3 regions of the Polaromonas sp. JS666 genome follow, and region 1 is predicted to be linked to each of the others. Evidence: predicted binding sites of a transcription regulator. Region 1 holds the regulator's gene; each other region holds the start of a gene.
The links. The regulator LexA, encoded in region 1, represses DNA repair genes until DNA is damaged. The targets are predictions, from matches to a motif close to ACTGTATNNNNATACAGT.
Positions count from the first base shown of each region.

Region 1 (9,975 bases):
TGCCAGCGTCAGCGCTGGCTTTCAAGCGCAAAGCGCCAGGCCATCCCGGCCAGCAGCGGTGCACCCGCTGCCGAGCTGACCGCCTGCGCGCTGGAGGCGGTACCGGCTTCCACCCGTTTGGCAATGCCCTGCAAAATCGCTGCGAGGCGAAACAGGTTGTAGGCAAGGTAGAAATTCCAGTCGGCCTTGAGGGCTTCGGGTGTGGCCAGGCCGGTGCGCTCGCAATAACGGCGGATGTATTCGGCTTCCGAAGGAATGCCCAGGCTGGCGATGTCCAGGCCGCCAATGCCGCGAAACGCGCCCGGTGGTATGTGCCAGGCCATGCAGTGGTAGCTGAAGTCTGCCAGCGGATGGCCCAGGGTGGACAGCTCCCAGTCGAGCACCGCCAGTACGCGCGGCTCGGTGGGATGAAACATCAGGTTGTCGAGCCGGAAGTCGCCGTGCACGATGGAGACCATGCTGTCATCGCGCGCGCCGGCAGGGATATTGGCTGGCAGCCACTGGATCAGCGAATCCATCTCGGGAATCGGTTGGGTAATGGATGCCGCGTACTGCTTGCTCCAGCGGCCAATCTGGCGCTCAAAGTAGTTGCCGGGCTTGCCGTAATCGGCCAGGCCCCGTTCCGCAAACCTCACGGTGTGCAGGGCGGCGATCACGCGGTTCATCTCGTCATAGATCTCGCCGCGCCGGGTGTTGGTCATGCCGGGCAGGGACTGGTCCCAGAGGACCCGGCCCTCGACGAACTCCATCACATAAAAAGCCCGCCCGATCACGGACTCGTCTTCGCACAGGCAGTGCATCCTGGCGACGGGCACGTCGGTGCCCTGCAGGCCCTGCATGACCTTGAATTCGCGCTCCACCGCGTGGGCCGACGGCAGCAGCCTGGCCACAGGGCCCGGTTTGGCCCGCATGACGTAAGACCGCCCCGGTGTGATCAGCTTGTAGGTCGGGTTGGACTGGCCACCCTTGAATATCTCGACGGTCAACGGTCCTTCGAAACCCTCGAGGTGCTGTTTCAGATAGGTGCTGAGGACGTCGATGTCAAAAGCCTGCTGCCCGGAAACGGCCCGGGTGCCTACAAAATGGTCGAAATTGCTCATGTGCTTATTTGTCCATATCGGCTTCGGAGATGCGCATCAGGGCTTCGCGGTTTCGCACCACCAGGCCCCCTGGCTCGATGCGGATCGCCTCCTCGCGCTCCATGGACTTGAGCTCCTGGTTGACGCGCTGGCGGGAGGCACCCAGCAACTGGGCCAACTCCTCCTGGGCCAGCTGCAGGCCGATGCGTATCTCCTGGCCGTCGGCCAGGCTGGGCACGCCGTAGCAGCGAACGAGGTGCAACAGCTGCTTGGCCAGGCGCGCGCGCAGGGGCAGGGTGTTGAGGTCTTCCACCAGGCCGAAGAGCTGACGCAGGCGCCGTGCATGGAGCCGCAGCATGGCCTCGTAGAGCTCCACATGGGCTGCCAGAATTTTTCTGAAATCGGCCTTGGCCACGCACAGGATCGTGGTGTCGCCGTGCGCATACGCGTCGTGCGTGCGGCGGTCGCCGTCGAAAATCGCCACGTCGCCAAACCAGATGCCTGGCTCGACATAGGTCAGGGTGATCTGCTTGCCCGAGAGGGAGGTGGAGCTTACGCGCACGGCTCCCTTCGCGCAGGCAATCCATTCTTCCGGCGGATCGCCGCGGGCGGCAATCAATTCGCCGTCTTTGTAGCGTTTGACGTAAGCGCATCGCAGGATGTCGTGCCTCAGGGACGGGGACAGTGATGAAAACCAGCGACCACTGTTGATGGCCGCTCTTTCATCTATCGTAAGAATAGGATCGTCCATGGCCTGTCTTTTAAGTGACTAACAAGACCACCATTGTCACCCCAGGCACGCCCCTTGCGCCACCCCGCTGTCACCTCGGCGTCGCGGGGGACGCTCGCTGTTCAAACCTGTCCCCCAGGCACGCCCGATGCGGCCGGGACTCCCGTGATCCCGGTGTGGCGGGGCGAGCGCGCTGCAGATGAGCCTCATCTTTTGGGTATCGCTTCCCATGCAAAGCAAGTTCTGCCACTGCGCCTTGCCATCCGTCTGGCCATGCATTGCCGCCACCGGTTGGCGGGGCAAAACCGGCGGCTCCTCAGCGGTACTGCGGTGTGCGCTTTCCCAGGAATGCGGCGATGCCCTCGCCGCCATTGCTGTGGTGCAGGTTGCGCACGAAATGGTCGCGCTCGCAGGCCAGTTGCTGGCTCAGGGTGTTTGAGGACGCCTCATTGATGAGCTCCTTGATGCTGGCCAGCGCATTGGGCGCGCGCGCATTGAGTTGCCCGGCCATCCTGAGCGCTTCACTCAGGGCATCACCCGCGGATGCGACCTTGTTCACCAGGCCCAAGTCATGCAGGCGCTGGGCGCTGATGCGTTCGCCGCCCATGAGCAGCTCGCTGGCAAGGGCGCGTGGCAGAGAGCGCGCCAGGCTCCAGCTGCCGCCACCGTCGGGGGACAGCCCGACCGTGCTGTAGGACATCACAAACACAGCGTTGCTTGCGGCGACGACAAAGTCGCAGGCCAGTGCCAGCGAAAAGCCGGCCCCGGCCGCCGCACCTTCGACTGCGGCGATCACGGGTTTGGGATAAGTGCGTATCGAGTCAATCCAGTTGTGCAGCCCTTCGATGCTCTGGGCCTGGACCTCGGGTGCCTCACGCCGGTTGGCTTGCAGGCGCTGCAGGTTGCCGCCCGCGCAAAACACCGCGCCCTCGCCGGTGATCACCACGCTGCGGATTTCGGGGTTGTTCTCGGCGGCATTGAGGGCCTCAATGCCTGCGGCGTAAATCTCCGGCCCCAGCGCATTGCGGAACTCGGGGTTGCTCAGCGTCAGGATGAGGGTCTGGCCCTCACTGGTACTTTTGATTGCGCCTGCCATGTCAGTTTTTCCAATGCATCGAAATGAGAAATAGGCAGGGACCGAGTCCCCGTACAAGTCCACTTACCAATGGGGGCCGCGGAACTGGCTTCGCCAGGCCGCAGGCGCCGCCCCCTGGAGGGGGGAAGGTGCTACACGAAGTGAGCATCCGAAGGGGGTGTCTCACTCTTCATGCATCAGGCTCAGGCCAATGGCGCCGCGGCGGCGCAGCCACGGGGAAGGGCGGTAGCGCTGGTCGCCATAGACGGTTTGCATGTTGAACAGCACCTCCAGCACGTTGGTGGGCCCGTAGCGGTCGCCCATGGCGAGCGGCCCGAGCGGGTAGCCCAGCCCCAGCGTCACGGCGGTTTCAAGATCTTTCGGGCTGCAGATGCCTTGCTGGCAGATATCACTGGCAATGTTGACGATGGTGGCCACGACGCGCTGCGTGACAAATCCGCCGCTGTCCCGTATCACGCTCACCGCCTTGCCGTCCCGGGCGAACAGGGCATGGGCGGCGTCGCGCATGTCGGTGCGGGTGGCCGGGTTGGTGGCCAGGACCCGCCGCCGGGTCGCCGCGTCATCAATCAGCATGTCTATACCCACGGTACGCGCCGGGTCCAGCCGCTCCACCACGGCCACCGTGGTGATGTCAAATCCCAGGGGCGCCACCACCATCAGGGCCTGGGGCGATGCGGACTGGCCGGTTTCGATCTTGGCGCCGAGATTTTTCAGCAATTGCAGCAACTCCGAGCGCCGGGACGCTCTGGGTGACACCCAGACCGGCGGCATCTCGGCGACCCGGGGTACGGGTGCTTCGGCCGGAAGCTGCATCACACCGTCGGCATAGCGGTAAAAGCCTTCGCCGGTCTTGCGGCCGAGCATGCCGCCTGCCAGCCGCTGCGCCGTGATCACGCTGGGGCGGTAGCGCGCTTCCTCGTAGTACTGGTGGTAAATGGACTCCATCACGGGATGCGATACGTCCAGCGCGGTCAGGTCCATCAACTCGAAGGGGCCCAGCTTGAAGCCGGCCTGGTCCCGCAGGATGCGGTCTATGGTGGCGAAATCAGCCACGCCTTCGCTGACGATGCGCAGCGCTTCGGTGCCATAGCCCCGCCCCGCATGGTTGACGATGAAGCCGGGAGTGTCCTGGGCCTGCACCGGCGTGTGCCCCATCTGGCGGGCGTAGTCGGCCAGTGCGCTGCACACCGCCGCATCAGTTTTCAGGCCGGCGATGACCTCCACCACCTTCATCAGCGGAACGGGATTAAAAAAGTGGTAGCCGGCAAAGCGTTCCGGGTGTTTGAGCGCGGCCGCAATGGCGGTCACGGACAGCGACGAGGTGTTGGTGGCAAGCACGGTTTGCGCCGACACGATGGTCTCGAGTTCGGCGAACAGGGCTTTCTTGACGTCCAGCCGCTCCACAATGGCTTCAACAATCAGATCGCAGTCCGCCAGATCGGCCAGCGTGCCGGCCGTCAGAAGGCTGGCCTTGTGGCTGGTCGCAGCGGTGGTTTCCATCCGGCCTTTTTCCACCAGCTTGTCCCACTGCGCGCAGATGGCCTCCCGCGCCTTTTCCGCCGCGCCCGCCTGGTTGTCCATCAACTTGACGACACTCCCGGCTTGCGCCGCAATCTGGGCAATGCCACGGCCCATGGCACCCGTGCCAACGATGCCAACGGTTTTGTAAATTGGTTTCATGGAAATGGATTATTACGCAGGGCCCGGCATTGCGACCGTATCAGACGCCGCAGCGGCTGATATCAATCTGGCCGGGCTGGCTGGCGCGATGAAGATAGCGACGAAATTCTGCTGACGCACCGTCGAGCCGTGCATCGGATTCGGGCCGCCTGGTCGGGTTTGATCATCCTGGAAACGGCAGTCGGACGCGTCCGAGTGCGCCGTGATCGGCGTGCCAGGCAAGGCGTGACAACGCAGCATGGCGCGCCCGGCATGGTGCCACCGGGCGCATAGCGCTGTCACCCAGAAGGTAAACGCCATCGAAGAGGGGAAAGTCAGTGGGCATGCGGCTTTCCTAAAGTTTGCGAGCGGTCAACTGCTGTTTCTAGGATCGTTGGACCTTCGCGGCATTTCAGCCGGCCCAGCCGGCCCGACAGTGCGCTGAAAATCCACGCCCGGCGTGGAACCGAACGGTTAGGCATCGACCCTGGGAACTTCCCGCAGAATTGGCCGGCAGCCCGAGCCGCGTAGCTGCATCCGACTGCGGATCGCCTGTGTGGGTGCAGCCTTGCTGAGCTTTACCGTAGCCGGTGGTGCCCGGCATCAGGGAAAATCAGCGGCGTACCTGCAGCGCACCGGGGTTGACGATGTTCGTCGGGGTTCCCTTGATGAAGTTCACGACATTGTCAAAGGCCGCCCCGAAATACATTTCATAACTGTCCTGCTCCACATAGCCTATGTGCGGCGTGCAGATGCAGTTTTCCAGCCGCAGCAGTGCGTGGCCTTGCAAAATGGGTTCGGACTCAAAGACATCAACAGCCGCCAGTCCCGGGCGTCCGCGGTTCAGCGCGGCAATCAGGGCCTCGGGCTCGATCAGCTCGGCCCGTGAGGTATTGACCAACAAGGCCGTTGGTTTCATACGCGACAGATCTTCGAGGGTCACGATGCCGCGTGTTTCATCATGCAGCCGCAGGTGCAAACTGAGCACGTCACTTTGTTCGAAAAATTCGGCTTTGCTGTCGGCAATTTCAAAACCGTCAGCCTGCGCCCGCTCCAGCGATGCTTCCCGGCCCCAGACGATCACGCGCATGCCAAACGCCCGGCCATAGCCTGCAATGATTTGTCCGATCTTGCCGTAGCTCCAGACGCCCAATGTCTTGCCCTTGAGGACTGAGCCAATACCAAAATTGGGGGGCATGGATGCGGCCTTGAGGCCAGCTTGCTGCCAGGCGCCGTGCTTCAAGTGCGATACATAGTGGGGAATGCGTCGCATCGCGGCCATCACCAACGCCCAGGTCAGCTCGGCAGGTGCGGTTGGTGACCCCACGCCTTCCGCCACCGCAACGCCGCGCTCGGTGCAGGCCGCAACATCGATATGGCTACCGACGCGGCCGGTTTGGGCAATCAGCTTGAGTTTGGGGAGTTTTTCAATCACCTGCCTGTTTAGCTGGGTTCGTTCGCGAATCAGCACGATTACGTCGGCATCCTTGAGCCGGACGGACAGCTGGCCTATGCCTTTGACCGTGTTGGTGTAGACCTTGGCAGGGTAGGCGTCCAGTTTCGCGGCGCAGTTCAGTTTTCGCACTGCATCCTGGTAGTCATCGAGGATCACAATATTCATGCCGATATTGTGCCTGCAAGATTTTTCTTCCCTTCGGACAGGGGCGCCCGAAAGCCGTCAACTTGTATCGGAAGGCAACCTGTCCCCCTGCCCGGGCTATTCAAGGGGTCAGTGGGTGCATTGCGCCGCTGCACCACGGCGCCACGGCACCACCATGGCCAGCGGATTGGGCCGGCTCGAAGGTAAGCACGCTTTACTGGACTGCGGTCTCGCGCTGAGCCATGCGCTCGAGTTCTGCACAGACATCAGACATGCGACCCGATATGACCATGCGGCCAGCGCAAGCAGGGCCGACGGCAGCGTCAAACTCGCGCACCACCTTCAAGCGGCTGGAGCCGGAGGTTTTTGCTGCCGCGGCATGTGCAGCGGCCGCGCGCCGCCGGGAGGGAATGCTGCCGGGCTTGAAGGGTACGGCCAGCTGGTGAGGTGCGCGCCGGGCGCGAGCTGGGGTGGCAAACGGGTCTGAAGCGGACTGCGCAGTCACAAACCACGCCGCCAAGGCTTGCATGGGGGCGAGTAAAACCGAGAGCACGGGTGAATTTGAAAAACTGACGATTCCCATGATGAACTCCTGAATTAGAGGGGCTTGCACCCCAATGTTTACAGGCAGGATTTCGGACTGGCTAATCGCCAGTGGGGCCGCAACGCCAGGGTGTTGGTCAATCAATGACCAAACGCCCGCCACCTGTCGCGCGGCCGGAAAGGGGTTGACTAGATGAGCATGGTGTTGCGGATCAAACCGACGGCCAGGCCCTCGAGCTCGAAGGGCTCGCCGGGCTCGACCACAATGGTTTTGAAGTCCGGGTTCTCAGGCAACAATTCAATCAGATGCTTGGTGCGCCTAAAACGCTTGACCGTCACTTCGTCGCCGATACGGGCCACGACAATTTGGCCGTTCCTGGCTTCCTTGGCCTGCTTGACGGCCAGCAGATCGCCGTCGATGATGCCGGCGTCCCGCATGCTCATGCCACGCACCTTGAGCAGGTAATCGGGCTGTCGCTGGAACAGGCTGCTTTCAAAATAATAGGTCTGCTCGATGTGTTCCTGCGCGAGAATCGGGCTGCCAGCAGCAACCCGCCCCACCAGAGGCAGGGCGAGTTGGGCCAGGCTTTGCAACGGCAGGGAAAACTGTTTGACTCTGGATTCGTGGATGGAGCGCAAGGTATCGCTGCGCAGGCGTATGCCGCGCGAGGTGCCGCTGACCAGTTCAATCACGCCTTTGCGGGCCAGGGCTTGCAGGTGCTCTTCAGCGGCGTTGGCAGACTTGAAGCCCAATTCGTTGGCGATTTCGGCGCGGGTTGGCGGCGCGCCGGTGCGGGTGATGGCGCTCTGGATCAATTCCAGGATTTGCTGCTGCCGTGCCGTGAGCTTGGGACCTTCGGAGGATAAGTGCGAAAAATCGTTCAATATGCTCATGACCAGGACTCCTTGGTTTCTCAGGTTGAGTGCGCCGGGCAACCCGGGGTTGTCGCGTGCGTCATCTGTTGTAGTGACCTGTTTTAATATCCAGTAACTGTATTTTCATCCAGTTTTTAAAAGAACGCAAGTCCCTCCATATGAATCGTCAAACCATTGTGATTTTGGGTACCGGCGGCACGATTGCCGGTCGCGCAGCCTCGGCCTCGGACAATATCGGTTACACCGCGGCGGAAGTCGGTATTGAGCAGCTGGTGGCGGCGATTCCCGGGCTGGCCGATGCCGGCCCATTGATCGCCGAGCAGGTTGCGCAGCTTGACAGCAAGGACATGAGCTTTGCCGTGTGGGCGAAACTGGCCGGACGCGTCAACCATTTTCTGGCGCAGCCTGATGTCGCAGGGATCGTTGTTGTCCACGGCACCGACACGCTCGAAGAGACCGCGTATTTTTTACAGGCAGTCTGCGGTCCCGCCAAGCCGGTGGTGCTGACCTGTGCCATGCGCCCGGCAACGGCCCTGGTACCGGACGGCCCGCAGAACGTGCTCGATGCCGTGGCCGTGGCCCGGCACTCCGGGGCGAAAGGGGTGGTGGCCGTCTGCGCTGGCTCCGTCCACACTGCGCGGGACGTGCAGAAGGTGCATCCCTACCAGGTGGACGCGTTCAGTTCGGGCGACGCGGGCCCGCTGGGCTATGTCGAGGAGGGTAGCCTGAGGTTATTGAGGAATTGGCCTGAAGCTGACGCAAGCCGGGCGCCGGACGCCACGAAAATAATGGCAGCCCTCGACGACGCCACGGACTGGCCGCATGTTGAAATCGTCATGAGTCACGCCGGTGCCCGTGGCGCCGTGGTGCAAGCCCTTATGCAGCAAGGCGTCCGGGGCCTGGTTGTCGCCACTACGGGCAACGGCACCGTACATCAGGCACTGGAAGCTGCTTTGCTCAAGGCGCAGGCCGCCGGCGTCAGCGTGGTTCGCGCAACGCGCTGCCCCAATGGCCGGGTGTTGCCCAAACCGGGTGATCTCATTCCCGATTCGCAGGGGTTGAGTCCGGTGAAGGCGCGGATAGACCTGATGCTTCGTTTGCTGGGCTGAGGCCCGGCGCCATGCCGTCTTCAGGATGGCCCGAAGGCCTTTCGGGTCGCCTCAGCTTGACAGGGCCTGGAAGGCTCTTTCGGTGATCTCATCCACACCGCCCATGCCGCTGATGGCGCGGTATTTGGGGGCTGCCTGGGGCGAAGTTTTTGCCCAGCTTGAGTAGTACTCCACCAAGGGGCGGGTTTGCGCGCTGTACACCTCCAGCCGCTTGCGCACGGTCTCTTCCTTGTCGTCTTCGCGCTGGATCAGCGGCTCACCGGTGACGTCGTCCTTGCCTTCGACCTTGGGCGGGTTGTATTTCACGTGGTAGGTGCGGCCCGATGCCGTGTGTGAGCGGCGCCCGCTCATGCGCTCGATGATGGCTTCAAAAGGCACATCGATTTCAAGCACGTAGTCGATCTTCACGCCGGCAGCTTTCATGGCGTCGGCCTGGGGAATGGTGCGGGGAAAACCGTCAAACAAGAAACCCTTTGCACAGTCGGGCTGGGCGATACGTTCCTTTACCAGGTTGATGATCAGGTCATCACTGACAAGCGCGCCAGCATCCATGATTTTTTTGGCTTCAACGCCCAACGGGGTTCCTGCCTTGACGGCTGCACGAAGCATATCGCCGGTGGAAATCTGGGGAATGCCGTATTTTTGGCAGATGAAGGTCGCTTGCGTCCCTTTTCCTGCGCCAGGCGCGCCCAACAAAATCAGTCTCATGGATGTCCTCGGATTTTTATGAATTCAGGAAGGCAACCCGGGAGTCCGGCGCGCCGGTATCTCCATGGGCTGCTTGTCAGGTGTTGAGGGGCACGTCACGCAAACCTCACGCCTGTTTCTTGTGCAAGGATAGCATGCACGCCCCTGACGGCAGCTTACACAGCCGGTGCAGGCTGATCGGGCTGCTATGGAAAGAACTGGCGTGCCCTGGCCAGGTCTTCCGGCGTATCCACACCGGGGCCGGGCGCTTCATCGGTAATGTGCACGGCAATCCGGTGGCCATGCCAGAGCGCGCGCAGCTGTTCCAGCGACTCCAGTTGCTCCAGCGGGGCCTGGGGCAGGGTGGGAAACTGCCGCAGGAAGCCGACGCGATAGCCATAGATGCCGACGTGGCGCAGCGGTTTGGGCAGCTTGCAGCCCTTTTCGCCATCTTCCCACCAGGGTTTGCCGGCAAAGTCCCGTGCCGCGGGGATGGGCGAACGGCTGAAGTACAACGCGGTCTGGCGCGCATCCAGCACCACCTTGACCACATTGGGATTGAGCAGGTCAGCCATCTGGTCAATCGAATGCGCCGC
Region 1 covers NC_007948.1:3,112,383-3,122,357, reverse strand. The annotation lists gene BPRO_RS14745 (phosphotransferase family protein) at 9-1,100, opposite strand; gene BPRO_RS14740 (Crp/Fnr family transcriptional regulator) at 1,105-1,830, opposite strand; gene BPRO_RS14735 (oxepin-CoA hydrolase, alternative type) at 2,126-2,905, opposite strand; gene BPRO_RS14730 (3-hydroxyacyl-CoA dehydrogenase) at 3,068-4,585, opposite strand; gene BPRO_RS14725 (D-2-hydroxyacid dehydrogenase family protein) at 5,178-6,185, opposite strand; gene BPRO_RS14720 (hypothetical protein) at 6,379-6,747, opposite strand; gene lexA (transcriptional repressor LexA) at 6,897-7,601, opposite strand; gene BPRO_RS14710 (asparaginase) at 7,742-8,692, shown strand; gene adk (adenylate kinase) at 8,744-9,400, opposite strand; gene kdsB (3-deoxy-manno-octulosonate cytidylyltransferase) at 9,586-9,975, opposite strand, start outside.

Region 2 (9,975 bases), 240 kb from region 1:
GGGCGGCACCATGTTGCTGCGGCCGGTTGCGCCGCCCATCATTTCCATGCGAACCCGGCCGGGCGACGCCATCATGCTGGGCGGCTTAAGGTGGTTATAGAGCTGCATCACGGTCTTGACGTAGTTTTTGGTTTCAGGGTAATTGGGAATCTTGTTACCGGCTCGCTGCACGGCACCCTCGCCGGCGTTATAGGCGGCAACAGCCAGCTCCAGCTGGCCGGGGAACATGGCAATCAGGTCGCTCAGGTAGCTTGAACCCGCCCGAATGTTCGTCTTGGGGTCGGTCAGCTTTTTCTGGATCGGGGAATTTTTGTCGGCCCTGACGCCATAGCGTTCCGCCGTCGGCGGGATCAGCTGCATCAGCCCCACCGCGCCTTTGGGCGAGACGGCCTGGGTGTCAAAGCCCGATTCGGTGGCGATCAGGGCCTGCAGCAGTTCGTAGTCAATGCCATGCTTGACGGAAGCTTCGCGCAGCAGGTGCTTGACGGCCTTGTAGTTGGGAGACACATCAAAATAGGCGAGCAGCTTGGGCGGCGCAGCGGCCACGCCGGTAGCCCGGTTGGCACCGTTGCCGACTGCCTTGCCGCTTTTGGCAACATCGTTGCCTGCGCTGAAGCTTTCAGCCCCGCGAAAGAAAAGCTCATAGCGCTCATCCAGCCGTATCGCCGAAAAGTGGGCAACGCCCCCGGCATCTACATAGCCCCAGATATCGGCACGGGCCGGAGTGACGTGCAAACCCGCAAGCATCATGACCAGCATGGGCAACAGCAGCGCGCGCCAGCGGGCAGGGCTACGCGGCGCCCGCATCCCCGCCAACGCGCGGGATGCCGATGCCAGGTGCAAAAGTGAAAACAACTTCAGGGGGAAATTCATCAAATATCAATCTCCACGGCATCGCCGTGCAACTCCATCAGTTCGCGCCGCGCCGCAGCCTCGCCTTTACCCATCAGCTTGGTGATCAGGCTCTCGGTTTGCAGAAAATCAAAGTTGCCCAACTGCACGGGCAATAGGCGCCGGGTGTCCGGGTTGAGCGTGGTTTCCCACAACTGTTCCGCACTCATTTCGCCCAGCCCCTTGAAGCGGCTGATGCTCCAGGCGTTCTCTCGCACGCCGTCCTTGCGCAACTTGTCCAATATGGCGGTCAATTCACCTTCGTCCAGGGCATACACCTTGGACGCCGGCTTCTTGCCGCGGGCCGGCGCATCCACCCGAAACAGCGGCGGGCGCGCCACATACACATTACCAGCTTCAATCAGTTTGGGGAAGTGGCGAAAAAAGAGGGTCAAAAGCAGCACCTGGATATGCGAGCCGTCAACGTCGGCGTCGCTGAGGATGCAGACCTTGCCGTAGCGCAGGCCGCTCAGGTCCGGCTTGTCATGGGGGCCATGCGGATCGACCCCGATGGCCACGGCAATATCGTGGATTTCCGTGTTGGCGAACAGCCGGTCACGCTCGACCTCCCAGGTGTTGAGCACCTTGCCGCGCAGCGGCAGGATGGCCTGGCTTTCCTTGTCGCGCCCCATCTTGGCACTGCCGCCCGCCGAGTCGCCCTCGACCAGGAAGACCTCGTTGTGTGCCAGGTCCTTGCTTTCACAATCGGTCAGCTTGCCCGGCAGCACGGCCACGCCGGAGCCCTTGCGTTTTTCAACCTTCTGGCCAGCCTTCTGGCGGGTTTGCGCAGCCTTGATGGCGAGTTCGGCCAGCTTTCTTCCGTAGTCGACATGCTGGTTCAGCCACAGCTCCAGCGTGGGGCGCACAAAGCTCGACACCAGCCGCACCGCATCGCGCGAGTTCAGGCGTTCCTTGATCTGACCCTGAAACTGCGGGTCCAGCACCTTGGCGGAAAGCACATAGCTGGCCCGGGCAAACACATCCTCGGGCAGCAACTTGACGCCCTTGGGTAGCAACGAATGCAAATCGATAAAGCTCTTGACAGCAGTGAACAAGCCATCGCGCAGCCCGCTCTCGTGCGTACCGCCGGCACTGGTCGGGATCAGGTTGACGTAGCTTTCGCGCATGGGCTGACCGTCTTCGGTAAAGGCCACACACCACTGGGCGCCCTCACCCTCGGCAAAACTGTCGTGCGAGGCATCGGCAAAGCCCTCGCCTTCAAACATCGGAATCACCGGATCGGCAGTGAGGGTCTGCATCAGGTAGTCGCGCAGGCCGCCTTTGTAGGCCCAGGTCTGCGTTTCTTTGGTCTTCTCGTTGGTCAGCGTGACAGTCACGCCGGGCATCAACACGGCCTTGCTGCGCAGCAAATGCGTCAACTCGGCCATGGGCAGAGCGGCAGACTCGAAGTATTTGGCGTCCGGCCAGGCACGCACGGAAGTACCGCACTTGCGGTCGCCTTCAGCAGCCTTGCGCAACTGCAGTTTTTCAATGACATCGCCACCTGAAAACACCAGCCGGGCGACCATGCCTTCGCGGTAAGACATCACTTCAAGCCGTTTTGACAAGGCGTTGGTGACGCTCACCCCCACGCCGTGCAGGCCACCCGAGAAGCTATAAGCGCCGCCCTTGCCCTTGTCGAACTTGCCGCCGGCATGCAGGCGGGTGAACACCAGCTCGACCACCGGTGCTTTTTCTTCCGGGTGCAGGCCAAACGGGATGCCGCGGCCGTCATCTTCCACGCTCACCGAGCCGTCGGTGTGCAGCGTGACCTTGATCTTTTTGCCATACCCGGCCAGCGCCTCATCAGCCGAGTTGTCCAGAACCTCCTGGATGATGTGCAGCGGGTTGTCGGTGCGCGTATACATGCCCGGCCGTTGCTTGACGGGCTCCAGGCCCTTGAGCACGCGGATGGAGCCTTCGGAATATTCGTTGCTTGCGGTAGATAGTTTGTCGGCCATGGCTGATGAGGAAATTGCGGCAATTGTAGACCGGGCCGCAAAAGTAACTGTATGAATATAAGGGGTATCCGCTTAGCTCCAGTGGAGTCGGATATACTGGATAAATACCCAGTTATTATGCCAGTTCCAGCCCAAGACTACCCCCGCACCTGGAGCGAATTCCTCGATTGGTTTTCCTCCGAGGAGGCTTGCCTGTCTTACCTGGAGCGCTTGCGCTGGCCGCACGGCTTCGCCTGCCCAAATTGCGCCAGCATGGCGGCGCCATACCGATCCAGCCGCACGCGATTGATGTGCCAGGACTGTGGGCGACAGACGACCGTGACCTCGGGCACCATCTTTGACAAGACCCGTACGCCGCTAAAGGTATGGCTGGCGGCGGCGTGGTATCTCACCAGCCAGAAGCAAGGTGTCAGCGCCCTAGGCTTGCAGCGGGTGTTGGGGCTGGGCAGCTACCAGACGGCCTGGACCATGCTGCACCGCTTTCGCTGTGCCATGGTGCGCCCGGATCGGGAACGCCTGAAAGGTCTGGTCGAGGTGGATGAAACCTACCTGGCCATCTCGGACCGACAGCAGCCCATCTCTGCCGTGGGTCGCAAGAGCCGCACCAGCAAAGTACTGGTGGTGATGGCCGTGGAGATACTGCAGCCCAAAGGATTTGGCCGGATTCGTCTGCACCGCATCGCCAATGATTCTGACGAATGCGTGGTGCCGTTTGTCCAGCAGTCGGTGGAGCCCGGCGCCCAGATTCGCACTGACGGCTCGGCCGCCTATCGTTCGCTCAGCGAGCTGGGCTATGACCATGAGCGCACGGTCATGCTGGGCTCGGATGTTCCTGCCCATGTCTCCATGGCAGGGGTGCATCGGGTGGCCTCACTGGTCAAGCGCTGGATCCTGGGCACGCACCATGGCTCGGTCCAGCCCGAGCATCTGGATGCCTACCTGGATGAGTTTGTCTTTCGCTTCAATCGCCGCACTTCGGGCTCTCGCGGGATGCTGTTTTACCGGCTGCTGCAGCAAGCCGTTGTCACGAAACCCGTGACCTATCAGGACATCACCCGAACAACACAGGACATGGTGGAATCGGTCTAGTGGAGCTAAGCGGATACCCCTTATGAATATACAGCCATACTAACCGAACCCGCCGGGTCGAACGGTTCCGCCTCGCGGCGCACCGCCCGGCCGCCAGCACCTCGTGGACATTTTCGTTACAGTCTGCCCATGGCTTCCAACCCCTCTCCTTCCTCCGATTCTGCGACCTATTCCGTCCAAACCCTGTCAATGCTCCAGGTGCTGGCCTGCGGCGCGGCGATTGTCACGCTGTCCATGGGCATACGCCATGGTTTCGGCCTCTGGCTTCAACCCATCACCCAGGCGCAGGGCTGGACGCGCGAGACCTTCGCTTTTGCCATTGCCGTGCAGAACCTGGCCTGGGGTGTTTTTGGCATCTTTGCCGGAATGGCGGCTGACCGCTTTGGCGCTTTCCGGGTGATTGTGGGCGGCGCGCTGCTGTACGCCCTGGGCCTTGTCGGCATGGCGCTGTCGCCCACGGGCCTGCTGTTCACGCTGACCGCGGGGGTGCTGATTGGCGCGGCGCAGGCGGGCACAACCTACGCGGTGATTTACGGCGTCATCGGGCGCAATATTTCCTCGGACAAGCGCTCCTGGGCCATGGGCGTGGCAGCGGCCGCAGGCTCGTTTGGCCAGTTTTTGATGGTGCCCATCGAGGGCTTCCTGATCAGTAGCCTGGGCTGGAAAGAAGCGCTGCTGGCCCTGAGCATTGCAGTTTTGATGATCGTGCCCCTGGCGCTGGGGCTGCATGAGAGCGGCTTTGCGAGCGGCAAGCCGGTCAAACGCGAGCAAACCATCGGGCAGGCGCTGCGGGAAGCCTTCAAATACCCGAGCTTTCAATTACTGATGGCCGGCTATTTCGTCTGCGGCTTCCAGGTGGTATTCATTGGCGTGCACATGCCCAGCTATCTCAAAGACAAGGGCCTGTCGCCGCAGGTAGCCAGCTATGCGCTGGCGCTGATCGGCCTGTTCAATGTGTTCGGCACCTACCTGGCCGGCTCGCTCGGGCAGAAGATCGCCAAACGCAAAATCCTGGCGACGATTTACCTGTCGCGGGCCATCGTCATCGCCGTGTTCCTGGCCGCCCCGCTGAGCCCCATGAGCGTTTACATCTTTGCCAGCGTGATGGGCCTGTTGTGGCTGTCGACCATCCCACCCACCAATGCGGTGGTGGCGCAAATCTTCGGCATCCAGCATATGTCCATGCTGGGCGGCTTTATCTTCTTCAGCCACCAGATCGGCTCCTTCCTGGGCGTCTGGCTGGGCGGCTACCTGTACGACCGTACGGGCAGCTACGACATCGTCTGGTACATCGCGATTGCGCTGGGCGTATTTGCCGCGCTGGTGAACCTGCCGGTGCGCGAAGCCCCGATTGCCCGCGCCGGCGTACCGCAGGGAGCATGAAGTGTCCAAGAAAATCGGCTTGTGGACCGTCGCGATCCTCGCGTCACTTGGGGTGTTTTCCCTTTATACACGGCCTGATTTCCTCTTCACGCTGGCCAATCAGGTCTGGGCCTGTTTCTAGGATTGCTTCAGGCTTGCTTCAGGCTTGCTTCAGGCTTGCCCGCGGTGTTTTACAGGCCATTGAGACCTGAAGCCAATCACGACGGGGACAAGCAGCCATGAAAACTATCGTAATTACCGGGGCGTCCGATGGCATAGGTGCGGAGATGGCGCGGCAACTGGCGCAAACGCACCGCACCGGCGTGGCATTGGTGCTGGCTGCGCGCAACGAAGCCTTGCTCGCGGAAGTCGCCGCGCAATGTGCGGCGCATGGCGCCCAGACGCTGGTGGTGAAAACCGATGTCTCGGTCGAGGCCCAATGCCGGCAGCTGATCGCCGCCGCTGTCGCCCGGTTTGGCCGCATCGACGCGCTGGTCAATAACGCCGGTCGGTCGGCGCAGGCGCTCTTTGAAGACGTCAAAGCCGAAGACCTGGCCTGGTACGAGCAACTGATGCGCATCAACCTCTGGGGCAGCGTCTGGTGCACCCATGCGGCTCTGCCTCATTTAAAGCAAAGCCGCGGGGCCATCGTGGCCGTCTCCAGCCTCGCCGGGCTGATTGGCGTGCCGGGCCGGACCGCCTACAGCGCCACCAAATTTGCCATGACGGGTTTCTTCGAGGCCCTGCGCGCGGAATTGAAAGGTGCCGGCGTCAGCGTGACGACCGTCTATCCCGGCGTGGTCGCTACGCAGACCCGGTATCGCGGCTTCAATGCCGCGGGTGCTCCTGCCGACGCCAGCGGCCTGAAGGAAGACCAGGCCATGAGCGTTGAGGAATGCGCAGGACTGATTCTGCAGGGCATGGCACGGCGGGACCGCGAGGTGGTGATGACGGCCAAAGGCAGGCTGGGGCGCTGGCTCAAGCTGGTGGCGCCAGCCCGTGTAGAGTCGATGGCGCTGGCCGCCCTCAAGGACGAGGTAAAACCTCATTGACCACGTTTCGCTGAACACATTGACACATGACCACATCGCATAAGGAACACAGTTCACATGGCACAGAGCCGGCCTCGGCCTGGGTACAGCGCTGGTCGCACCTGGTGGCAGACGGCGGTGTGGTGCTCGATGTGGCTTGCGGCTATGGCCGCCATGCCTGCTGGTTTTATAAACAAAATCACCCCGTCGTCCTTGTAGACAGGTCACAGGAGGCTATTGAGTCCATAGCAATTCCGGCGCAGGCCCGCGAAGCGGTGGTGGCGGATATTGAAAATGGCTCCTGGCCCTTTGCCGGCCGGCAATTTGACGCGGTGGTGGTCACCAACTACCTCTGGCGCCCGCTGATGCCCACCTTGCTTGGCAGCCTGGCGCCGGGCGGTGTCCTGATTTACGAAACTTTTACGCAAGGCAATGAAACCGTGGGAAAACCCTCCCGTCCCGATTTTCTGTTGCGTCCCGGTGAGTTGCTGGAGATCTGCCGCGGCTTGCGGGTGGTCGCTTTCGAGGACGGCTTTGAGGAAGGCCCGCAGGGACTGCAGCCCCGCTTCGTCCAGCGCATTGCCGCCATCCACGAACCCGAAAACCATCCGGGTTTGCCCGGGGTCCTGCAACCCCACACCCCAGTCCCCCCACGCTACAGACTGGTCTAGCCTCTGGGTAGAATGCAGGATTGGCTCTTCGGGTCGGCAATCTACTTTTCACGATTGTTTCCAGACCACTCCCAGGGCCGCGAACCTACAGACCAAGACATGAAACCCATTACTGGCAGCATCGTTGCACTGGCAACACCCTTGCATGATGACGGCAGCGTAGATTACCCCACCCTGCGCAAACTGGTGGACTGGCACATCGCCGAAGGGACCGACTGCATAGGCGTGGTCGGCACCACCGGCGAATCCCCGACCGTCAACGTCGAAGAGCACTGCGAAATCATCCGCGTCTCGGTGGAGCAGGCGAAAAAGCGCGTGCCCATCATGGCCGGCTGCGGCGCCAATTCCACCGCCGAGGCGATCGAGCTCGCCAGGTTTGCCAAGCAGGTGGGCGCCGACTGCCAGCTGCAAGTCGTCCCCTATTACAACAAGCCCACCCAGGAAGGCCAGTACCGGCATTTCAAGGCGATCGCCGAGGCTGTCGGTGACCTGCCCATCGTGCTGTACAACGTGCCCGGCCGCACCGTAGCCGATATGGCGCATGCCACCGTGCTGCGCCTGGCCCAGGTGCCCGGCATTGTCGGCATCAAGGAAGCCACCGGCAACATCGAGCGCGCGCAGTGGCTGATCAAGGAAGTCCCCCAGGGGTTTGCCGTGTACTCGGGTGATGATCCGACCGCCGTGGCGCTGATGCTGTGCGGTGGACAAGGCAACGTCAGCGTGACGGCCAACATCGCGCCACGCCTGATGCACGAGTTGTGCGTGGCGGCTGTAGCGGGAGACGCCAGGCGGGCCATGGAACTGCAGTTCAAACTGCTGCCTCTGCACAGAAACCTTTTTGTCGAAGCCAACCCGATTCCTGTCAAGTGGGCGATGGCCCGGATGGGACTGTGCGGCGGCACGCTGCGGCTGCCGATGACGCCGCTTGACACCTCCAACGAAGCTGCCGTGGAAGGCGCCCTGCGCGCCTGCGGCCTGATCTGATTTTTAAGGGAACCCCCGTGAAGAACTTGCCAAAACGCCCTGCCTTTGCAACCGCCCAAACCGCGCTAACCATATCTGCACTGGTTGCCGTGGGTCTGCTTGCGGGCTGCTCCACCCTCAGGGACGTCATGGAAGGCGAGCGCATCGATTACAAATCGAGCGCGACCAAAGCGCCCTCGCTGGATATTCCTCCCGACCTGACCCAGCTCAACCGTGAAAGCCGCTATGTGGTGCCAGGCACAGCCGTGACCGCCAGCAGCTACCAGGTGGGCCAGGCCGCGCCCCAGACCGTACCGACAGCAGCCGCTGCAGTGGGTGACGTGCGGGTGGAACGCGCGGGCACCCAGCGCTGGCTGGTCATCAACCGGCCTGCCGACAAGCTCTGGGGACCGGTACGTGACTTCTGGCTGGAAAGCGGCTTTTTGCTGGCTCAAGATCAGGAAAACCTGGGCATCATGGAAACGGACTTTGCCGAAAATCGCGCGAAGCTGCCTCAGGACTTCATTCGCAGCGCACTGGGCAAAATTCTCGATGGCGCCTATTCCACCGGCGAACGCGACAAGTTCCGCACCCGGCTGGAGCGCCGGCCAGACGGCGGCACCGAGATTTTCATCAGCCATCGCGGCATGGTGGAGGTGATCACCGGCGCCAAGAGCGGAAATGCCGTGACAGGCGACAGCACAGTCTGGCAACCGCGCCCTGCCGACCCGGAACTGGAAGCTGAATTTCTGCGCCGCCTGATGGTGAAACTGGGCGTGGCGCAGGAGCAGTCCAAGACCCTCATTGCAGCAGGCGCCACGAAACAGACATCCCGCTCCACCGTCGTGAACAATCTTCCCGTCGTGCAGATCGACGAAGGCTTCGAGCGCGCCTGGCGTCGCGTGGGCCTGGCACTGGACCGCACCGGCTTCACCGTGGAAGACCGCGACCGCAGCCAGGGCACCTATTTTGTACGCTATGTCGAACCCATCGCCAACAAGAGCGAGCCCGGATTCTTCAGCAAACTGTTCAGTGGCTCTCCGGCTGCGCCAGCGCCACTGAAGTACCGCATTGCGGTCAAGAGCCTGGGCGAAAGCACCACGGTATCGGTGCTCAATGCCCAGGGCGCGCCTGAATCGTCCGCCAATGCCAAGCGCATTGTTCAGGTGATTGCCGACGACCTGAAATAAGGCCGCGGTTTGCAGCTCCATCATTGCCTGCTGCACTGGTGCTGAGGTTCAAAAGCCTGGGCAGTGGCAGTTCGGGCAATGCCACACTGGTGGAGGCCTTGGGCCTGCTGCCCTTTCGGGTGCTCATTGACTGCGGGCTGGGGCTCAAGCACCTCGTGTACCGGCTGGGCCAGGCCGGGCTTCAACCAGAAGACATCGACGCAGTCTTCATTACCCACGAGCATGGCGACCACATTGGTTGCGCGCGTTCGCTGTCCCTGCGTTACCGCATCCCCGTCTGGATGAGCCACGGCACCCATGCCGCTACCGGCTCACCGGATTTTGACGGCCTGCTCCGCACGGCCAGAGATGGTGAAACCATTGAGCTTGGCGGACTTCAGCTCACCCCCTTCACCGTACCGCATGATGCCAGGGAGCCCTTGCAACTCACCTGCACCGATGGCTCGGCGAAGCTGGGAATTTTGACGGACCTGGGACATGCGACGGCACACGTCATCGCGCACCTGAAGGCCTGCGATGCGCTGCTGCTGGAGTGCAACCACGACACCGAGATGCTGGCCCAATCGGCCTATCCCGCATTTCTGAAGCGACGGGTCGGCGGCCAGTACGGCCACCTTGCCAACGCCGCAGCGGCAGACATCGCCCGCGCCGTGCGGCACCCCGGCCTCAAGCATCTGGTGGCAGCCCATTTAAGCGCACAAAACAACCGGCCTGCGCTGGTTCAGGACGTAATGGCAGAGGCTTTGTCGTGCGCGCCAGAGGACATCATCGTTGCGAAACCCGATGACGGAAGCTGCTGGCTCCAGATCTGACAACG
Region 2 covers NC_007948.1:3,348,788-3,358,762, forward strand. The annotation lists gene BPRO_RS15810 (lytic transglycosylase domain-containing protein) at 1-807, opposite strand, end outside; gene BPRO_RS15815 (DNA topoisomerase IV subunit B) at 873-2,852, opposite strand; gene BPRO_RS15820 (IS1595 family transposase) at 2,970-3,941, shown strand; gene BPRO_RS15825 (MFS transporter) at 4,071-5,324, shown strand; gene BPRO_RS15830 (SDR family oxidoreductase) at 5,543-6,355, shown strand; gene BPRO_RS15835 (class I SAM-dependent methyltransferase) at 6,382-7,005, shown strand; gene dapA (4-hydroxy-tetrahydrodipicolinate synthase) at 7,105-7,989, shown strand; gene bamC (outer membrane protein assembly factor BamC) at 8,007-9,158, shown strand; gene BPRO_RS15850 (MBL fold metallo-hydrolase) at 9,197-9,970, shown strand.
Region 2: BPRO_RS15815 (DNA topoisomerase IV subunit B) is a predicted target of LexA. The motif match lies at 2,948-2,965, and genes of this name have one in related genera.

Region 3 (9,975 bases), on a different replicon from region 1:
ACGCCTAATCAGCTTATTGGGTATGTGCAAGACGGCAACAACTTCAGGAACGTCAGGAACGGAAACGCTGGTGCTTTTGTGGCACTTGTGACGCCTCAAGCGCCTGCTAAGCCTCCAAGGAAGGAGCCGCCACCGCCGCGATGCGGTGCAAAGCCAAGTGGAGCGGCGTGTCCGCCGACGTAATCGCACCCGCCGATAAGCCGGTCTGGCACAGCAAGCTCGTCACCGACGACTGTAGCGGTTACAAGGCCTTCCTTGAGCTTGAAGTGACCGAGGTCGGCTGCATAGCACCCGCTCGGCTCAATTTCAGAACCAGGGGATACAACGACAGCCAAGTCATGAGCAGTACCTGAAGTTCTGCGTTGAGCTGCAGGACGTCGAGCGGGAGAGACGTTTCGCCAGACACGGTGGGACCGCTAAACGCTTGCGTTCATGCCGCGGTGGGCGGAGCGGTGCCGCGCGCGATTGTTACCAACTGGACGACCAGATAGCAGCCGGTCACTAGCGACTCTTAATGGCCGGGTGCGGGTGCAGCAATCCTCGAAATCGGCGCCACATTGCCGACACCCAACCTGTCGATATCAACGTCGGGTATGGAGCGAGCAGCTTGAATAAGCCTATGTCAGCAGTCAGTCTGAAGCAGCCTTCTGCTTTTCAGCGTTTGCTGCCGATCGTCGGTGTCGGCTTACCGGCAACCCAATTGATTTCCAGTCAAACGGTCGTTCATAACCGGCTCTTGACGAGACAAAGCGGAAGTCGGTGCCCCATAAATCAACACCATAAAGCGGACGTTCGCATAATCGCCCTAATGGGGAATTGGCAATCACTGCACTGCCCTCCAGAATGACCGCTATTGCAGTCATTGAAGATAGTTACCCGCTTAAGCAGGCAGTTAGTTCTTTGTGTTCCATTACCCAAAATATTCAAAGAATCTAAGAGCTATTCCGAAGTGTCTTGCAAAACTTCAATGCGTTGATTTGCCAATCGAACATTGACGCCTTCGGCTACGGCGTCAACCAGATTCTGCAACTCATCAGATATCTCGTCATATAGCGTTGCGTCAAGTAATCCATATGGCGTAGTAAGTTCAATGACAGTGCCATCGAACGGCAACCCCTGTGGACGTTCTTCGACGGCCAGGATCAATTGCTGACCGGCAGGTGTCCGCTTGACAATGAAATTCAACATCTGCGAAAGATGTTCCGCGTCCTGACCTTGCTGATTGGGCGAATCAACAACTACAGGAAAAATCTTTGCATCGCCCTTTTCCTTCGCCGTGTGCAGTACAGCGAACTGATACGCCAATAATGATCTAGGCAAGGCGCTTCCACTGGCAGTGATGCCTGCATCAGGCTTCTTCTTAACGTCGTCACGTAAGTCTTGAACGCCCAGCTCGCTGGCGAAGAGTTCAAAGCGTTCGGCATAGAAGGCATTGATTTCTTTTGTTCGTTCAGGCACGTCAAATTTGGCGGCCTTGTCCTTCAGGTCTGCAGATAATTCCTCGTGCTTTGCAAGTTGCTTTTTGAGGGAGTCCATATCCTTTGTAAATGCACCACGAACGACTTCCGAGCTTTGACTGTCCACCACATCCTGCAGGCGCAATGCGCCTTTTTTCACCTGCAAAGTCTTTTCTATCTCCAACGACTTAAGCTTCACCCTATTTAGCTTCCCCTGAATCCCGGCGAGGGATTCATCAACCTTCTGCCTTTCCGACTCCAGCTCGGCGGCAATTTTCCTGAGAGTCACCGCGTCATCTACAAGCTCTAGACGGATGGGGAATCCATTTTCATGGGTAGTACCGCAGGTAGGGCACAGCAATGTTGGATCAACTTTGCTTTCGGTGAGGTACTTCAAGTCACCTTCAAGGTCACGCAAGGCATCCTTAGCCATCGCTATTTGCGTACTCAAGGATTCCTTGACGGAGGCCAACTCAAAAGCCTTGCTTCGCAGTGACTCTTGCTCTTGTTTCAGTTGGGTTGAATTGCGCAATAGGTCGGCAATCTCCTGCTTGAATGCACCAGTATCCATGCGCACGGTTACTCGTGGCAATGCTTTTTTTACCCGAACAAGTGCGGCTTGCACAACGCCTAGTTCATGGGACACCTTACCAATTTCAGCCTTAGCCTTTGTTTCTTCAAACTTGGCAAGGTAGTAGCCGTTTGGTCGTTGCCCGGTCACGTAAGAAGTAAGCGGCTTCTGCCACGTAGAAAACTGAGTGAGCTTGTCAAAGGAGTTCCACTGCTTCTGCCAGCTACCATCCTGATCGAAATAGAACGGCAAAAAAAGAAATGGAGGCGTGGCCTGTGCCAACGTTTCCTGGTGCGTTGGCAGCATCAACCGAAAGTCGAACAGATGCGCAAGTATCTCCGACCATTCGCTGGATTTTGTTGTGACCTTCATGGTGCCCGTTGATTCATTCCTCAAGGCAAATACATTGGCGCGCCGATACGCTAGGTAATCGACCCCATCCAGATCGAAGCGAAGAACGGATATCGCCAGGTTGTCCCAGCGATCAGTCTTACCCTTGGTCTCGCACCCCAGCGTCTTGAATATGTGCTTGACCAGCGTCGATTTCCCCGTGTGATTCTTGCCCACCAGCAAGGTCATCTTCGGGTTGAATTCGACGCTGCGCGCTGCTCTCGATGCTTCTGATACTAGCCAGAGCTTTTTGAATCGCAAACTTTTCATGCTTGCCCTTCCTTAAATTTCTTACCAAGCGGAGTGCGTTCGTTAGCTTGCTCATTGATTGACCCTGTACAGGATCGCTGCAAGCAAGTAGTGCTTATCGAGCATGGTGAAAGTTGAGGCTTGCGCAGATGTTGCTATTTCGCCCTCGATCCAATTTGCGACATCCCAAGACCGTACAAGGTTGCTCGGTATCACTGGAACGAGTCGATCAATAGACTGCTCAAGCGCTGCCACAACCGCTCCACCCCTACCAGCTTTGTCAATCAGGTAGCGGCGGGCTTCATCTTTCACTTTGTTGCGGTCAACGAACGGAACGTTTTCTTGAACTAGCGCAGCGATGGCGGATTCAATGATTTCGCTATCCGGCTTTCGCGCCAGCGTGGTTGCCAACATTTCATTGAACTGACTCTTTGCGATACCCCTGATCTTGCAGAGTTCTTCAAAAGTGACTGCGTCCTGCGTTGAGGTAGCCCGAATCTTCAGTTCGCCGTAGAGGGCCTTACAAAATACATCAGCCCGAGCGCTGTGCGTTGGGAACTTCTGTCCCAAATATGACGATACTTTCCCAATGGCGTGATTTTCCAAATCATCCATAGCCAGAGGGCTTTTGATGAACGTCAGTGACCCAAATTCAATTTCCTGCTCAGTGCAACTGAGTTCGCCAGCAATCGACTTCTGCAGTGACTCTTTCAAGTCCTTTTCTATTTCGCTGGCACTGAACTGTTCATGATCGGTGGATGCCTTCCCGTCATGCAGAGTCAAGTCAACCGGCGCATTGCTCACGAAAGCAATTGACGCGCTCGAATCGGGCGATATGCGTTTAGATTCATAAAGCTTCGCAAGAATGGACATCCCGTCTTTGGGGGGCTTTGACAAGGTTGTCTTCGTCCACTTGACGCCGGTAGCACCTTCCTTCTTCTTGATCTGGAAAAGGTCGAGTTCCGTAGGTGTGCTGGCAGCATTGAGCACCGCAACATCTTCGATGAACTCAATGAGCAGGAGGTAGTCATCTTGTTCGAGGTCAAGCTTGAGTAAATGGCAAAGTGCCCAGTAGCGCTGAAACTCATGGCCTTTGCCGCCATGCCGCCCACCGCGCTCCTTTGTGAGCGAATCATTTAGATTTTCATGAAATGGCATCCACTCCCCTTTTTCTTCTGACGACTACTCAATCCAGCTTTCACACGGCACACAGGATGATTCATTGATGATGGTACGTTATCGTATTGGTGACCGCAAATTTGTCCCCCAAAATGAGTGGTTCTGTGAATGCTCGCTTCCACCACAAGCGGGACACTGAGCACGCCGCCTAAACGCAGACATTAGCCAATTACTGCTTCTGGCCGGGTGCAGGTGCAGCGAACATCTATATCGACGCCACATTGCTGACGGTCACGCTGCTGATGTGTCAATGTCGGGTATGGAGCGAGCATTTCGGGTAGCCCTAAGTCGGCAGTCAGTCTGTACCTGGCATTCAAGCGAAATCTTGCACAACACCCCGCCCACTGACTCTTGAAGACTGACTCCAGACATTCGGGGCGGCCGACAGCAGTCGTTCAACGTCGGAGATGACCGGCGTCCTATAGGCGGGCGAAGCCCGCCTATAGGACGTCCGCGTCGATCGACCTGTTATGCCTCAGCGCGGAGTTCTGCGACATGGCCATTGTCACTCACGAGAAAAATTCGCTTAAAGCAATGCTGAAGCCGGAGCGCCCTGAATGCAAGCTGGTATGAGTCCGCATCCGCCAACCAGTAGTCATTGAAGAGTGCCAGCCAAATCGAACCAGGAAGGTCTTTGCAGATATCGTGCTTCGTATGGATCCTGTCCTCCAAGAGCAGTCGCGCATTGAATCCAACGTCGGGAGAAGAATGGTCATTCCCAACAAGACCAACGATTCTCTTCTCCGAGAGCCGCCGTCGAATGACCCGGATGCGTACATACGCACCTTCGATGCGCCGTTCAGCTTCGAATCCGAGTTCGGGCGCGGCAACGATCTCTTGGATCCAGGAAAAGAGCCTTGTCCTGAATCGGCCGCCGCTATCAGCGGGCATCTCCAAGTGAACGAACACGTCTACATCATCGGGCAAGAGCGGGCCGAGTCTGCTATTCAGGTCGTCAACCACCCTCAGCCCGAAGCTGTCGTCTGTGGCCCGGTTGCCCAAAGATCCGTCGGGGCGGACGGTGAACTGAGCTAGTCGAGTGACCTCTACCCCGACGCGCTGCCCATCAATCACGAGCACCAAGTCGGGCGGATCCTCTCCGTCTTCGAGTCGTACGCGATTCGCGCCGCCTAGGTGACACACGAGAGAGCGCCCGACGAAAGCCTCATCCTCACGCATCCTGCGCTGCTCCCCCTGAAGCGTGACGTTGGAGGTCACCGAGCGACCTGTTATGCCTCATGGAAGAAGGCCTCCGCTTGCGCCTCGCCAACCCGGGCAGGAAGTCCCAGTAAAGGGTTAGGTCGCATTCTGTGCGCTCCAGCCAGTTGGCGTTGCCTGGCGCCAGAGCACTACAAGCTCCATTCGATCGGCCGGCCCGGTGTCATATTGCTTCGCACCGGCTGGAATGGTCACCCACGGCAATGCGCTTCGCGTCCATAGATGAGCGACAGGCTCGAACTCCCGATGGTTGTGGAGAGTGCCAGGCAGAAGAATCGCCAGTTCAGGCTTGTCCTCAGGCTCGGCCCACAGGCGAGTGTCGCAATCAACGCAGATCTTGGCTCGGCGGTGGCGCCCCTCACCAAACGAGAAAGTCCGTAGCTCCGGCGACCCTTGCTTCACCGTCAAGGCACTACGCTCCACCCACATGGCCAGACGCATGGCTGCACCGGACCGACGCTGGCAATCTGTGCAGTGGCACGCGTAGTAGGTGATGGGCCAACCCGTGAGCTCGTATTGCACCTTGCCGCACAGGCAGGCACCTGTGTACGGTGGTGGGGTGCTTGGAACTCGCATATGCGACCTAACGAATAGCGTTTATCTGCCGCAAGGCGATGCGGTATAACGTGGCAACTTCAACTACAAAAACTGGCATTTAGGTTTGTCTCACTTGGATTGTTTGCTCCATTAAAAATAGCGACAAACCCGTCAACTGTTAAGAAATGGCTCGCTCCACATTTGGAACGATTCTCGACCAAACGTTGTGGTTTGAACATCCCCCAATTGAGGGGACTGCCGACAGACCGCTCTCGCTGCATAGCGCTGTTGGTGGATTCAGAGTTCATTGCCACCAACCTGGTTAAAACAGGCTGGAACTGCGAACAGTATTTTCCAGCGTACGCATCTGACCATTGGTGACAACTTTTGTTATTAGAAAAACACGGGAATCACTCTTCTTCAAAAAATGACATGATTTCGAAAAATTGTCATCCCTATGGAATTTTTGACAGCTTTTATTTATACGATCATGGTGCACTCATTACGGGAACTCCTTTGTGCCGGCCGCAGCTGGTGCCGACAGGACTGTCAAATCCTTTCGTTCCAGCCAGGCGCTCTGCACGAACGGGTCTGTGACCGCATAGACGCCATGACCCTTGCGCATGATGATATTCGCATCACGCAGTTCCTCCGCAACGCGCTGCACTTGGTCAGCGGTCACCTCGCGGCGGACGACATTCGCGTACTCTGCGAGGGCTTCCCCAGCAAACAGGCCGGTTGCATCACCGCCGGCGCGGGCGATCCGGTCGAAGATGGCGGCCGCCAGCGTCCCGAGGTCTTCCACCTTGCGCAGTTCGACGTCGGCGGCCGCACTCTTTAGGGTGGTTGCGATCACGGGCAGCAACTTGTCGGCATCTTCTTGTGCGTGCTGTTGCAGCTGCCGCAGGGCCCGGTTCATTTCTTCCGGCCGGCACCCGAGCGTCCTGAACGCTTCGACGGCCACAGCCAGGCTCGGAACCGTCTTGGCGCCTTCGGCAGTGATGCCCATGAGCACGTACTCGACGTAGTCGTTGCCCAGGGTGGGGTAGTCCACCGACGTCGCGCCCACGAAGGCTTGGTTGCGCTGGCGCGTCATCTCGGCGACCTGGGCCCGGTGCGACCCCGTCCCAATGAAGAGGAAGTGCCCCGGCGTTTTTGGCCGCGGGTTGATAGCGTCGCGTGCGGCTTTAATGGCGAGCAGCATCTGGCTGCCATCGTCGCCGGCAAGCGCCTGCTGAACCTCGTCCACAATCAGCACAACGTCCGTCTTGGCTAGGTCGACGACTTCGGTCAGGGCCTGCGCCAGGGTTGGCCCGTTTTTTCCACCGACGTCGTGCAGCTGGAAGCCAAACTTAAGCCCCACACCGCCCAGCTCGAGTCCCTTGAGCCGCTTAAGGCGAACGAGCACGCTCGAGGTGGGCCTTTGCAGGTCTTCCAGGCTCTTGCGGATCGCAGCGTGGATGAGGGTGGCGGGGTCCGCCTTCGTATCTGCCCACAGGTCCACGTAGATCACCACGGCACCCATGGCCTCCAGCGCGGGAATCAGGTCCTGCTGCAGAAAGGTCGTCTTGCCGGTGCGTCGTTGCCCGGAAAGGAAGAGCCCAGAGCGTAGCCCCTGGTCCAGCATGCCAGGCTGCAGTAGTTGCTTGGCCATACCCTCGGCGAGGGCGGTGCGTTGGTAGTAGTCCATTTACTGTGATTTAGTCAAATATGATAATTAGCAGTATTGACTAAAATGCGCAAAAGTCAACTCGTGAAGCGAGATCCCCCCACCACCAGGGTAGGTAGGAATTTTCAGTGAAAATCGTATACTGGATGGATGTACAGTACAGTTGCACCAATGACGCCAGTAGCGGCATCGCATGCGCCGATGCCGGTCAAGCGCATCCGGGGCACAGTCAAGGCGGGCTTCCCATCACCAGCTGAGGATCTGGGCGCCGAGCGCCTGAACTTGGCCAGCCTGCTCGGGAGCGACAAGGAAGACGCCTTTTTTATGATGGCCAGCGGCCACTCCATGGTCAAGTTCGGCATCTTCGACGGCGACCTGCTGCTAATCCGCAAGCGCAAACGCCCTCGGGATGGCCATATCGTGATCGCCGACGTTGACGGCGAGTTTTTGGTCAAGATGCTCTACAAGCGCGCCGGCCAGGTCAAGCTCGTGTCAGGCAACCCAGAAATCCCGGATCTCGAGCCAAAAGACGGTCAGACCATTCGCGTCTGGGGAGTGGTCACCAGCAGCATCAAGACGTTCACAGCGTGAGGTATCCGCTGTGTATGCATTGGTGGATGGGAACAACTTCTACGTGAGCTGTGAGCGCGTATTCCAGCCCAGGCTGGAGGGCGTGCCAGTCGTCGTCTTGAGCAACAACGACGGATGTGCGGTGGCCAGAAGCAACGAAGCCAAGGCCTTGGGCATCGCCATGGGAGCTCCCTGGTTCAAGATCAAGCACTTTGCCGATGAAGCGGGGCTGGTCGCCCATTCGGCAAATTTCGCGCTCTACGGAGACATGTCAGATCGCATGATGCGTCTGGCCGCCGGCATGGGGCCCCGGCAGGAGATTTACTCCATCGATGAGTCCTTTATCGAACTCGGCGGCGTCCAGGGTGACCTGGTGGAACGAGGCCACAAAATTCGTGACCGCATCCTCCAGGGCATAGGCATACCGTGCGGTATTGGCATTGGTGCCACCAAGACACTTGCAAAGCTCGCAAATCACGTCGCCAAGACCGCGGAGCGCAAGCCGGGCAGCTACCCGGATCACTTGGCCCAGGTGTGCAACCTTGAGGCGTTAAGCAAGGGTGAGCTTGAGGCGGTCATGGCCAGAACGGACGTGGGGGAGGTTTGGGGAGTGGGTCGTCAGATCGGCAAGCAGCTGGTCGCCGGCGGCATCAAGAGCGTGCTGGATCTGGTGCGCATGGATTCAGGGACGGTTCGGCGCAGATGGTCCGTGGTACTGGAACGCACAGTGCTGGAGCTGCAGGGGGTCTCATGCATCGAACTGGAAAATGCCCCGGCCCCAAAACAGGAAATCGCGTGCACGCGCTCGTTTGGGCATCCGGTCACCAGTCAGCATCACCTTGCCGAGGCGGTAACCGACTTTGCGTCCAGAGCGGCCGAAAAGCTGCGCAAGCAGCACAGCCTGGCTGGCCAAGTGCTGGTCTTCATCCGTACGAGCCCGTTCCGGCAGTGCACGCAGTACAGCCGATCGGTGACCGTACCCATGCGCCGCCCCAGCTGCGACAGCGCCGTGATCGTGAATGCAGCCTTGCTGGGCCTGCAGGCCATTTACCGCGAGGGGTTCAACTATGCCAAAGCCGGGATCATGCTGCTGGACCTGCAAGGGAACACAAACCGGCAAGGTGAGCTGGACTTGGAGGGCGACGAAGCACAAGACCGCTCCACATTGATGCTGGCCATGGATGAACTCAATAAGCGCTTTGGCAAGGGAACGGTGCTTCTGGGTTGCGCGGGGCTGGGCGGCAACCGGCGCGCATGGTCAATGAAACAGGAACGCCGCACGCCGGGGTACACCACTTGTTGGGAAGACATACCCGTTGCGAAAAGCTGACGAGACTATCGTGGCCAGGTCGAAATGGGTGATGAAGCTCACACCGCAATCCTTGGCAAGCCAGGATTGCTGTTGACCCGTAAAGTCCAAACTTTCTGGCATTGCAAATTCGACAGGTGGCGATCGGCTTGAAGTAAGTAGAGTCCGTGGTAATTTCAATACACGAACTTTCTTCACAACAAGAGCTCATGCATTCAATCAACCCATCAGACGGCGCCCAAGCGATAGCGGCAACCGCCACCGGCAACACGGCAAAGCTGCTCGCAATTGTCGAGGTAGAAGAAGGGCAAAAGGTTCAGTGTCAGGAGCCTGGTTGCGGCCACGGTGTCTACAAACGCATCCATGTTGTGGCCACTGGCGGCAACATCATGGTGATGGGTTCTACTTGCTTCGAAAAGCGTTTCGGTTCCGCGCAACACCTACAACCCGAATACTCAGGGAATGGGGCAGGGCGCCGGCTCACTGAAGAGCAACGCCAGATGCTGCTGCAAAACACTGCTCATCTGATCGCCCTTTTCGATGAGGAGGCAACAGCCAACCGGGCAAGGCAGCTTGAGGCCCTGGAACGCAGCCGCAAAGCGCTTGCGGATCGTCAAGCCCTGTTTGATGCAAGAAGCGCAGCCCTGCGCCAGATGCGCGCGGCCGAGATGCCGTCGCAGATAACTATGCCGACCATGCCGTGGCGATGGGTGAAGCCCATGTCCTCCATGGCATATTTCCACTTGCCAGATGGGCAGGGGTGGATTCGAGTGATGCATGGCACCGGTACCCATTATTTGATGCCATGGCCAGCGTCGGAAGGATG
Region 3 covers NC_007949.1:75,411-85,385, forward strand. The annotation lists gene BPRO_RS24910 (hypothetical protein) at 1-183, shown strand, start outside; gene BPRO_RS24920 (hypothetical protein) at 940-2,688, opposite strand; gene BPRO_RS24925 (DUF4297 domain-containing protein) at 2,740-3,825, opposite strand; gene BPRO_RS24930 (hypothetical protein) at 4,315-5,064, opposite strand; gene BPRO_RS30980 (GFA family protein) at 5,143-5,640, opposite strand; gene BPRO_RS24940 (ATP-binding protein) at 6,104-7,291, opposite strand; gene BPRO_RS24945 (LexA family protein) at 7,442-7,861, shown strand; gene BPRO_RS24950 (Y-family DNA polymerase) at 7,872-9,170, shown strand; gene BPRO_RS24955 (hypothetical protein) at 9,359-9,975, shown strand, end outside.
Region 3: BPRO_RS24945 (LexA family protein) is a predicted target of LexA. The motif match lies at 7,412-7,429, and genes of this name have one in related genera.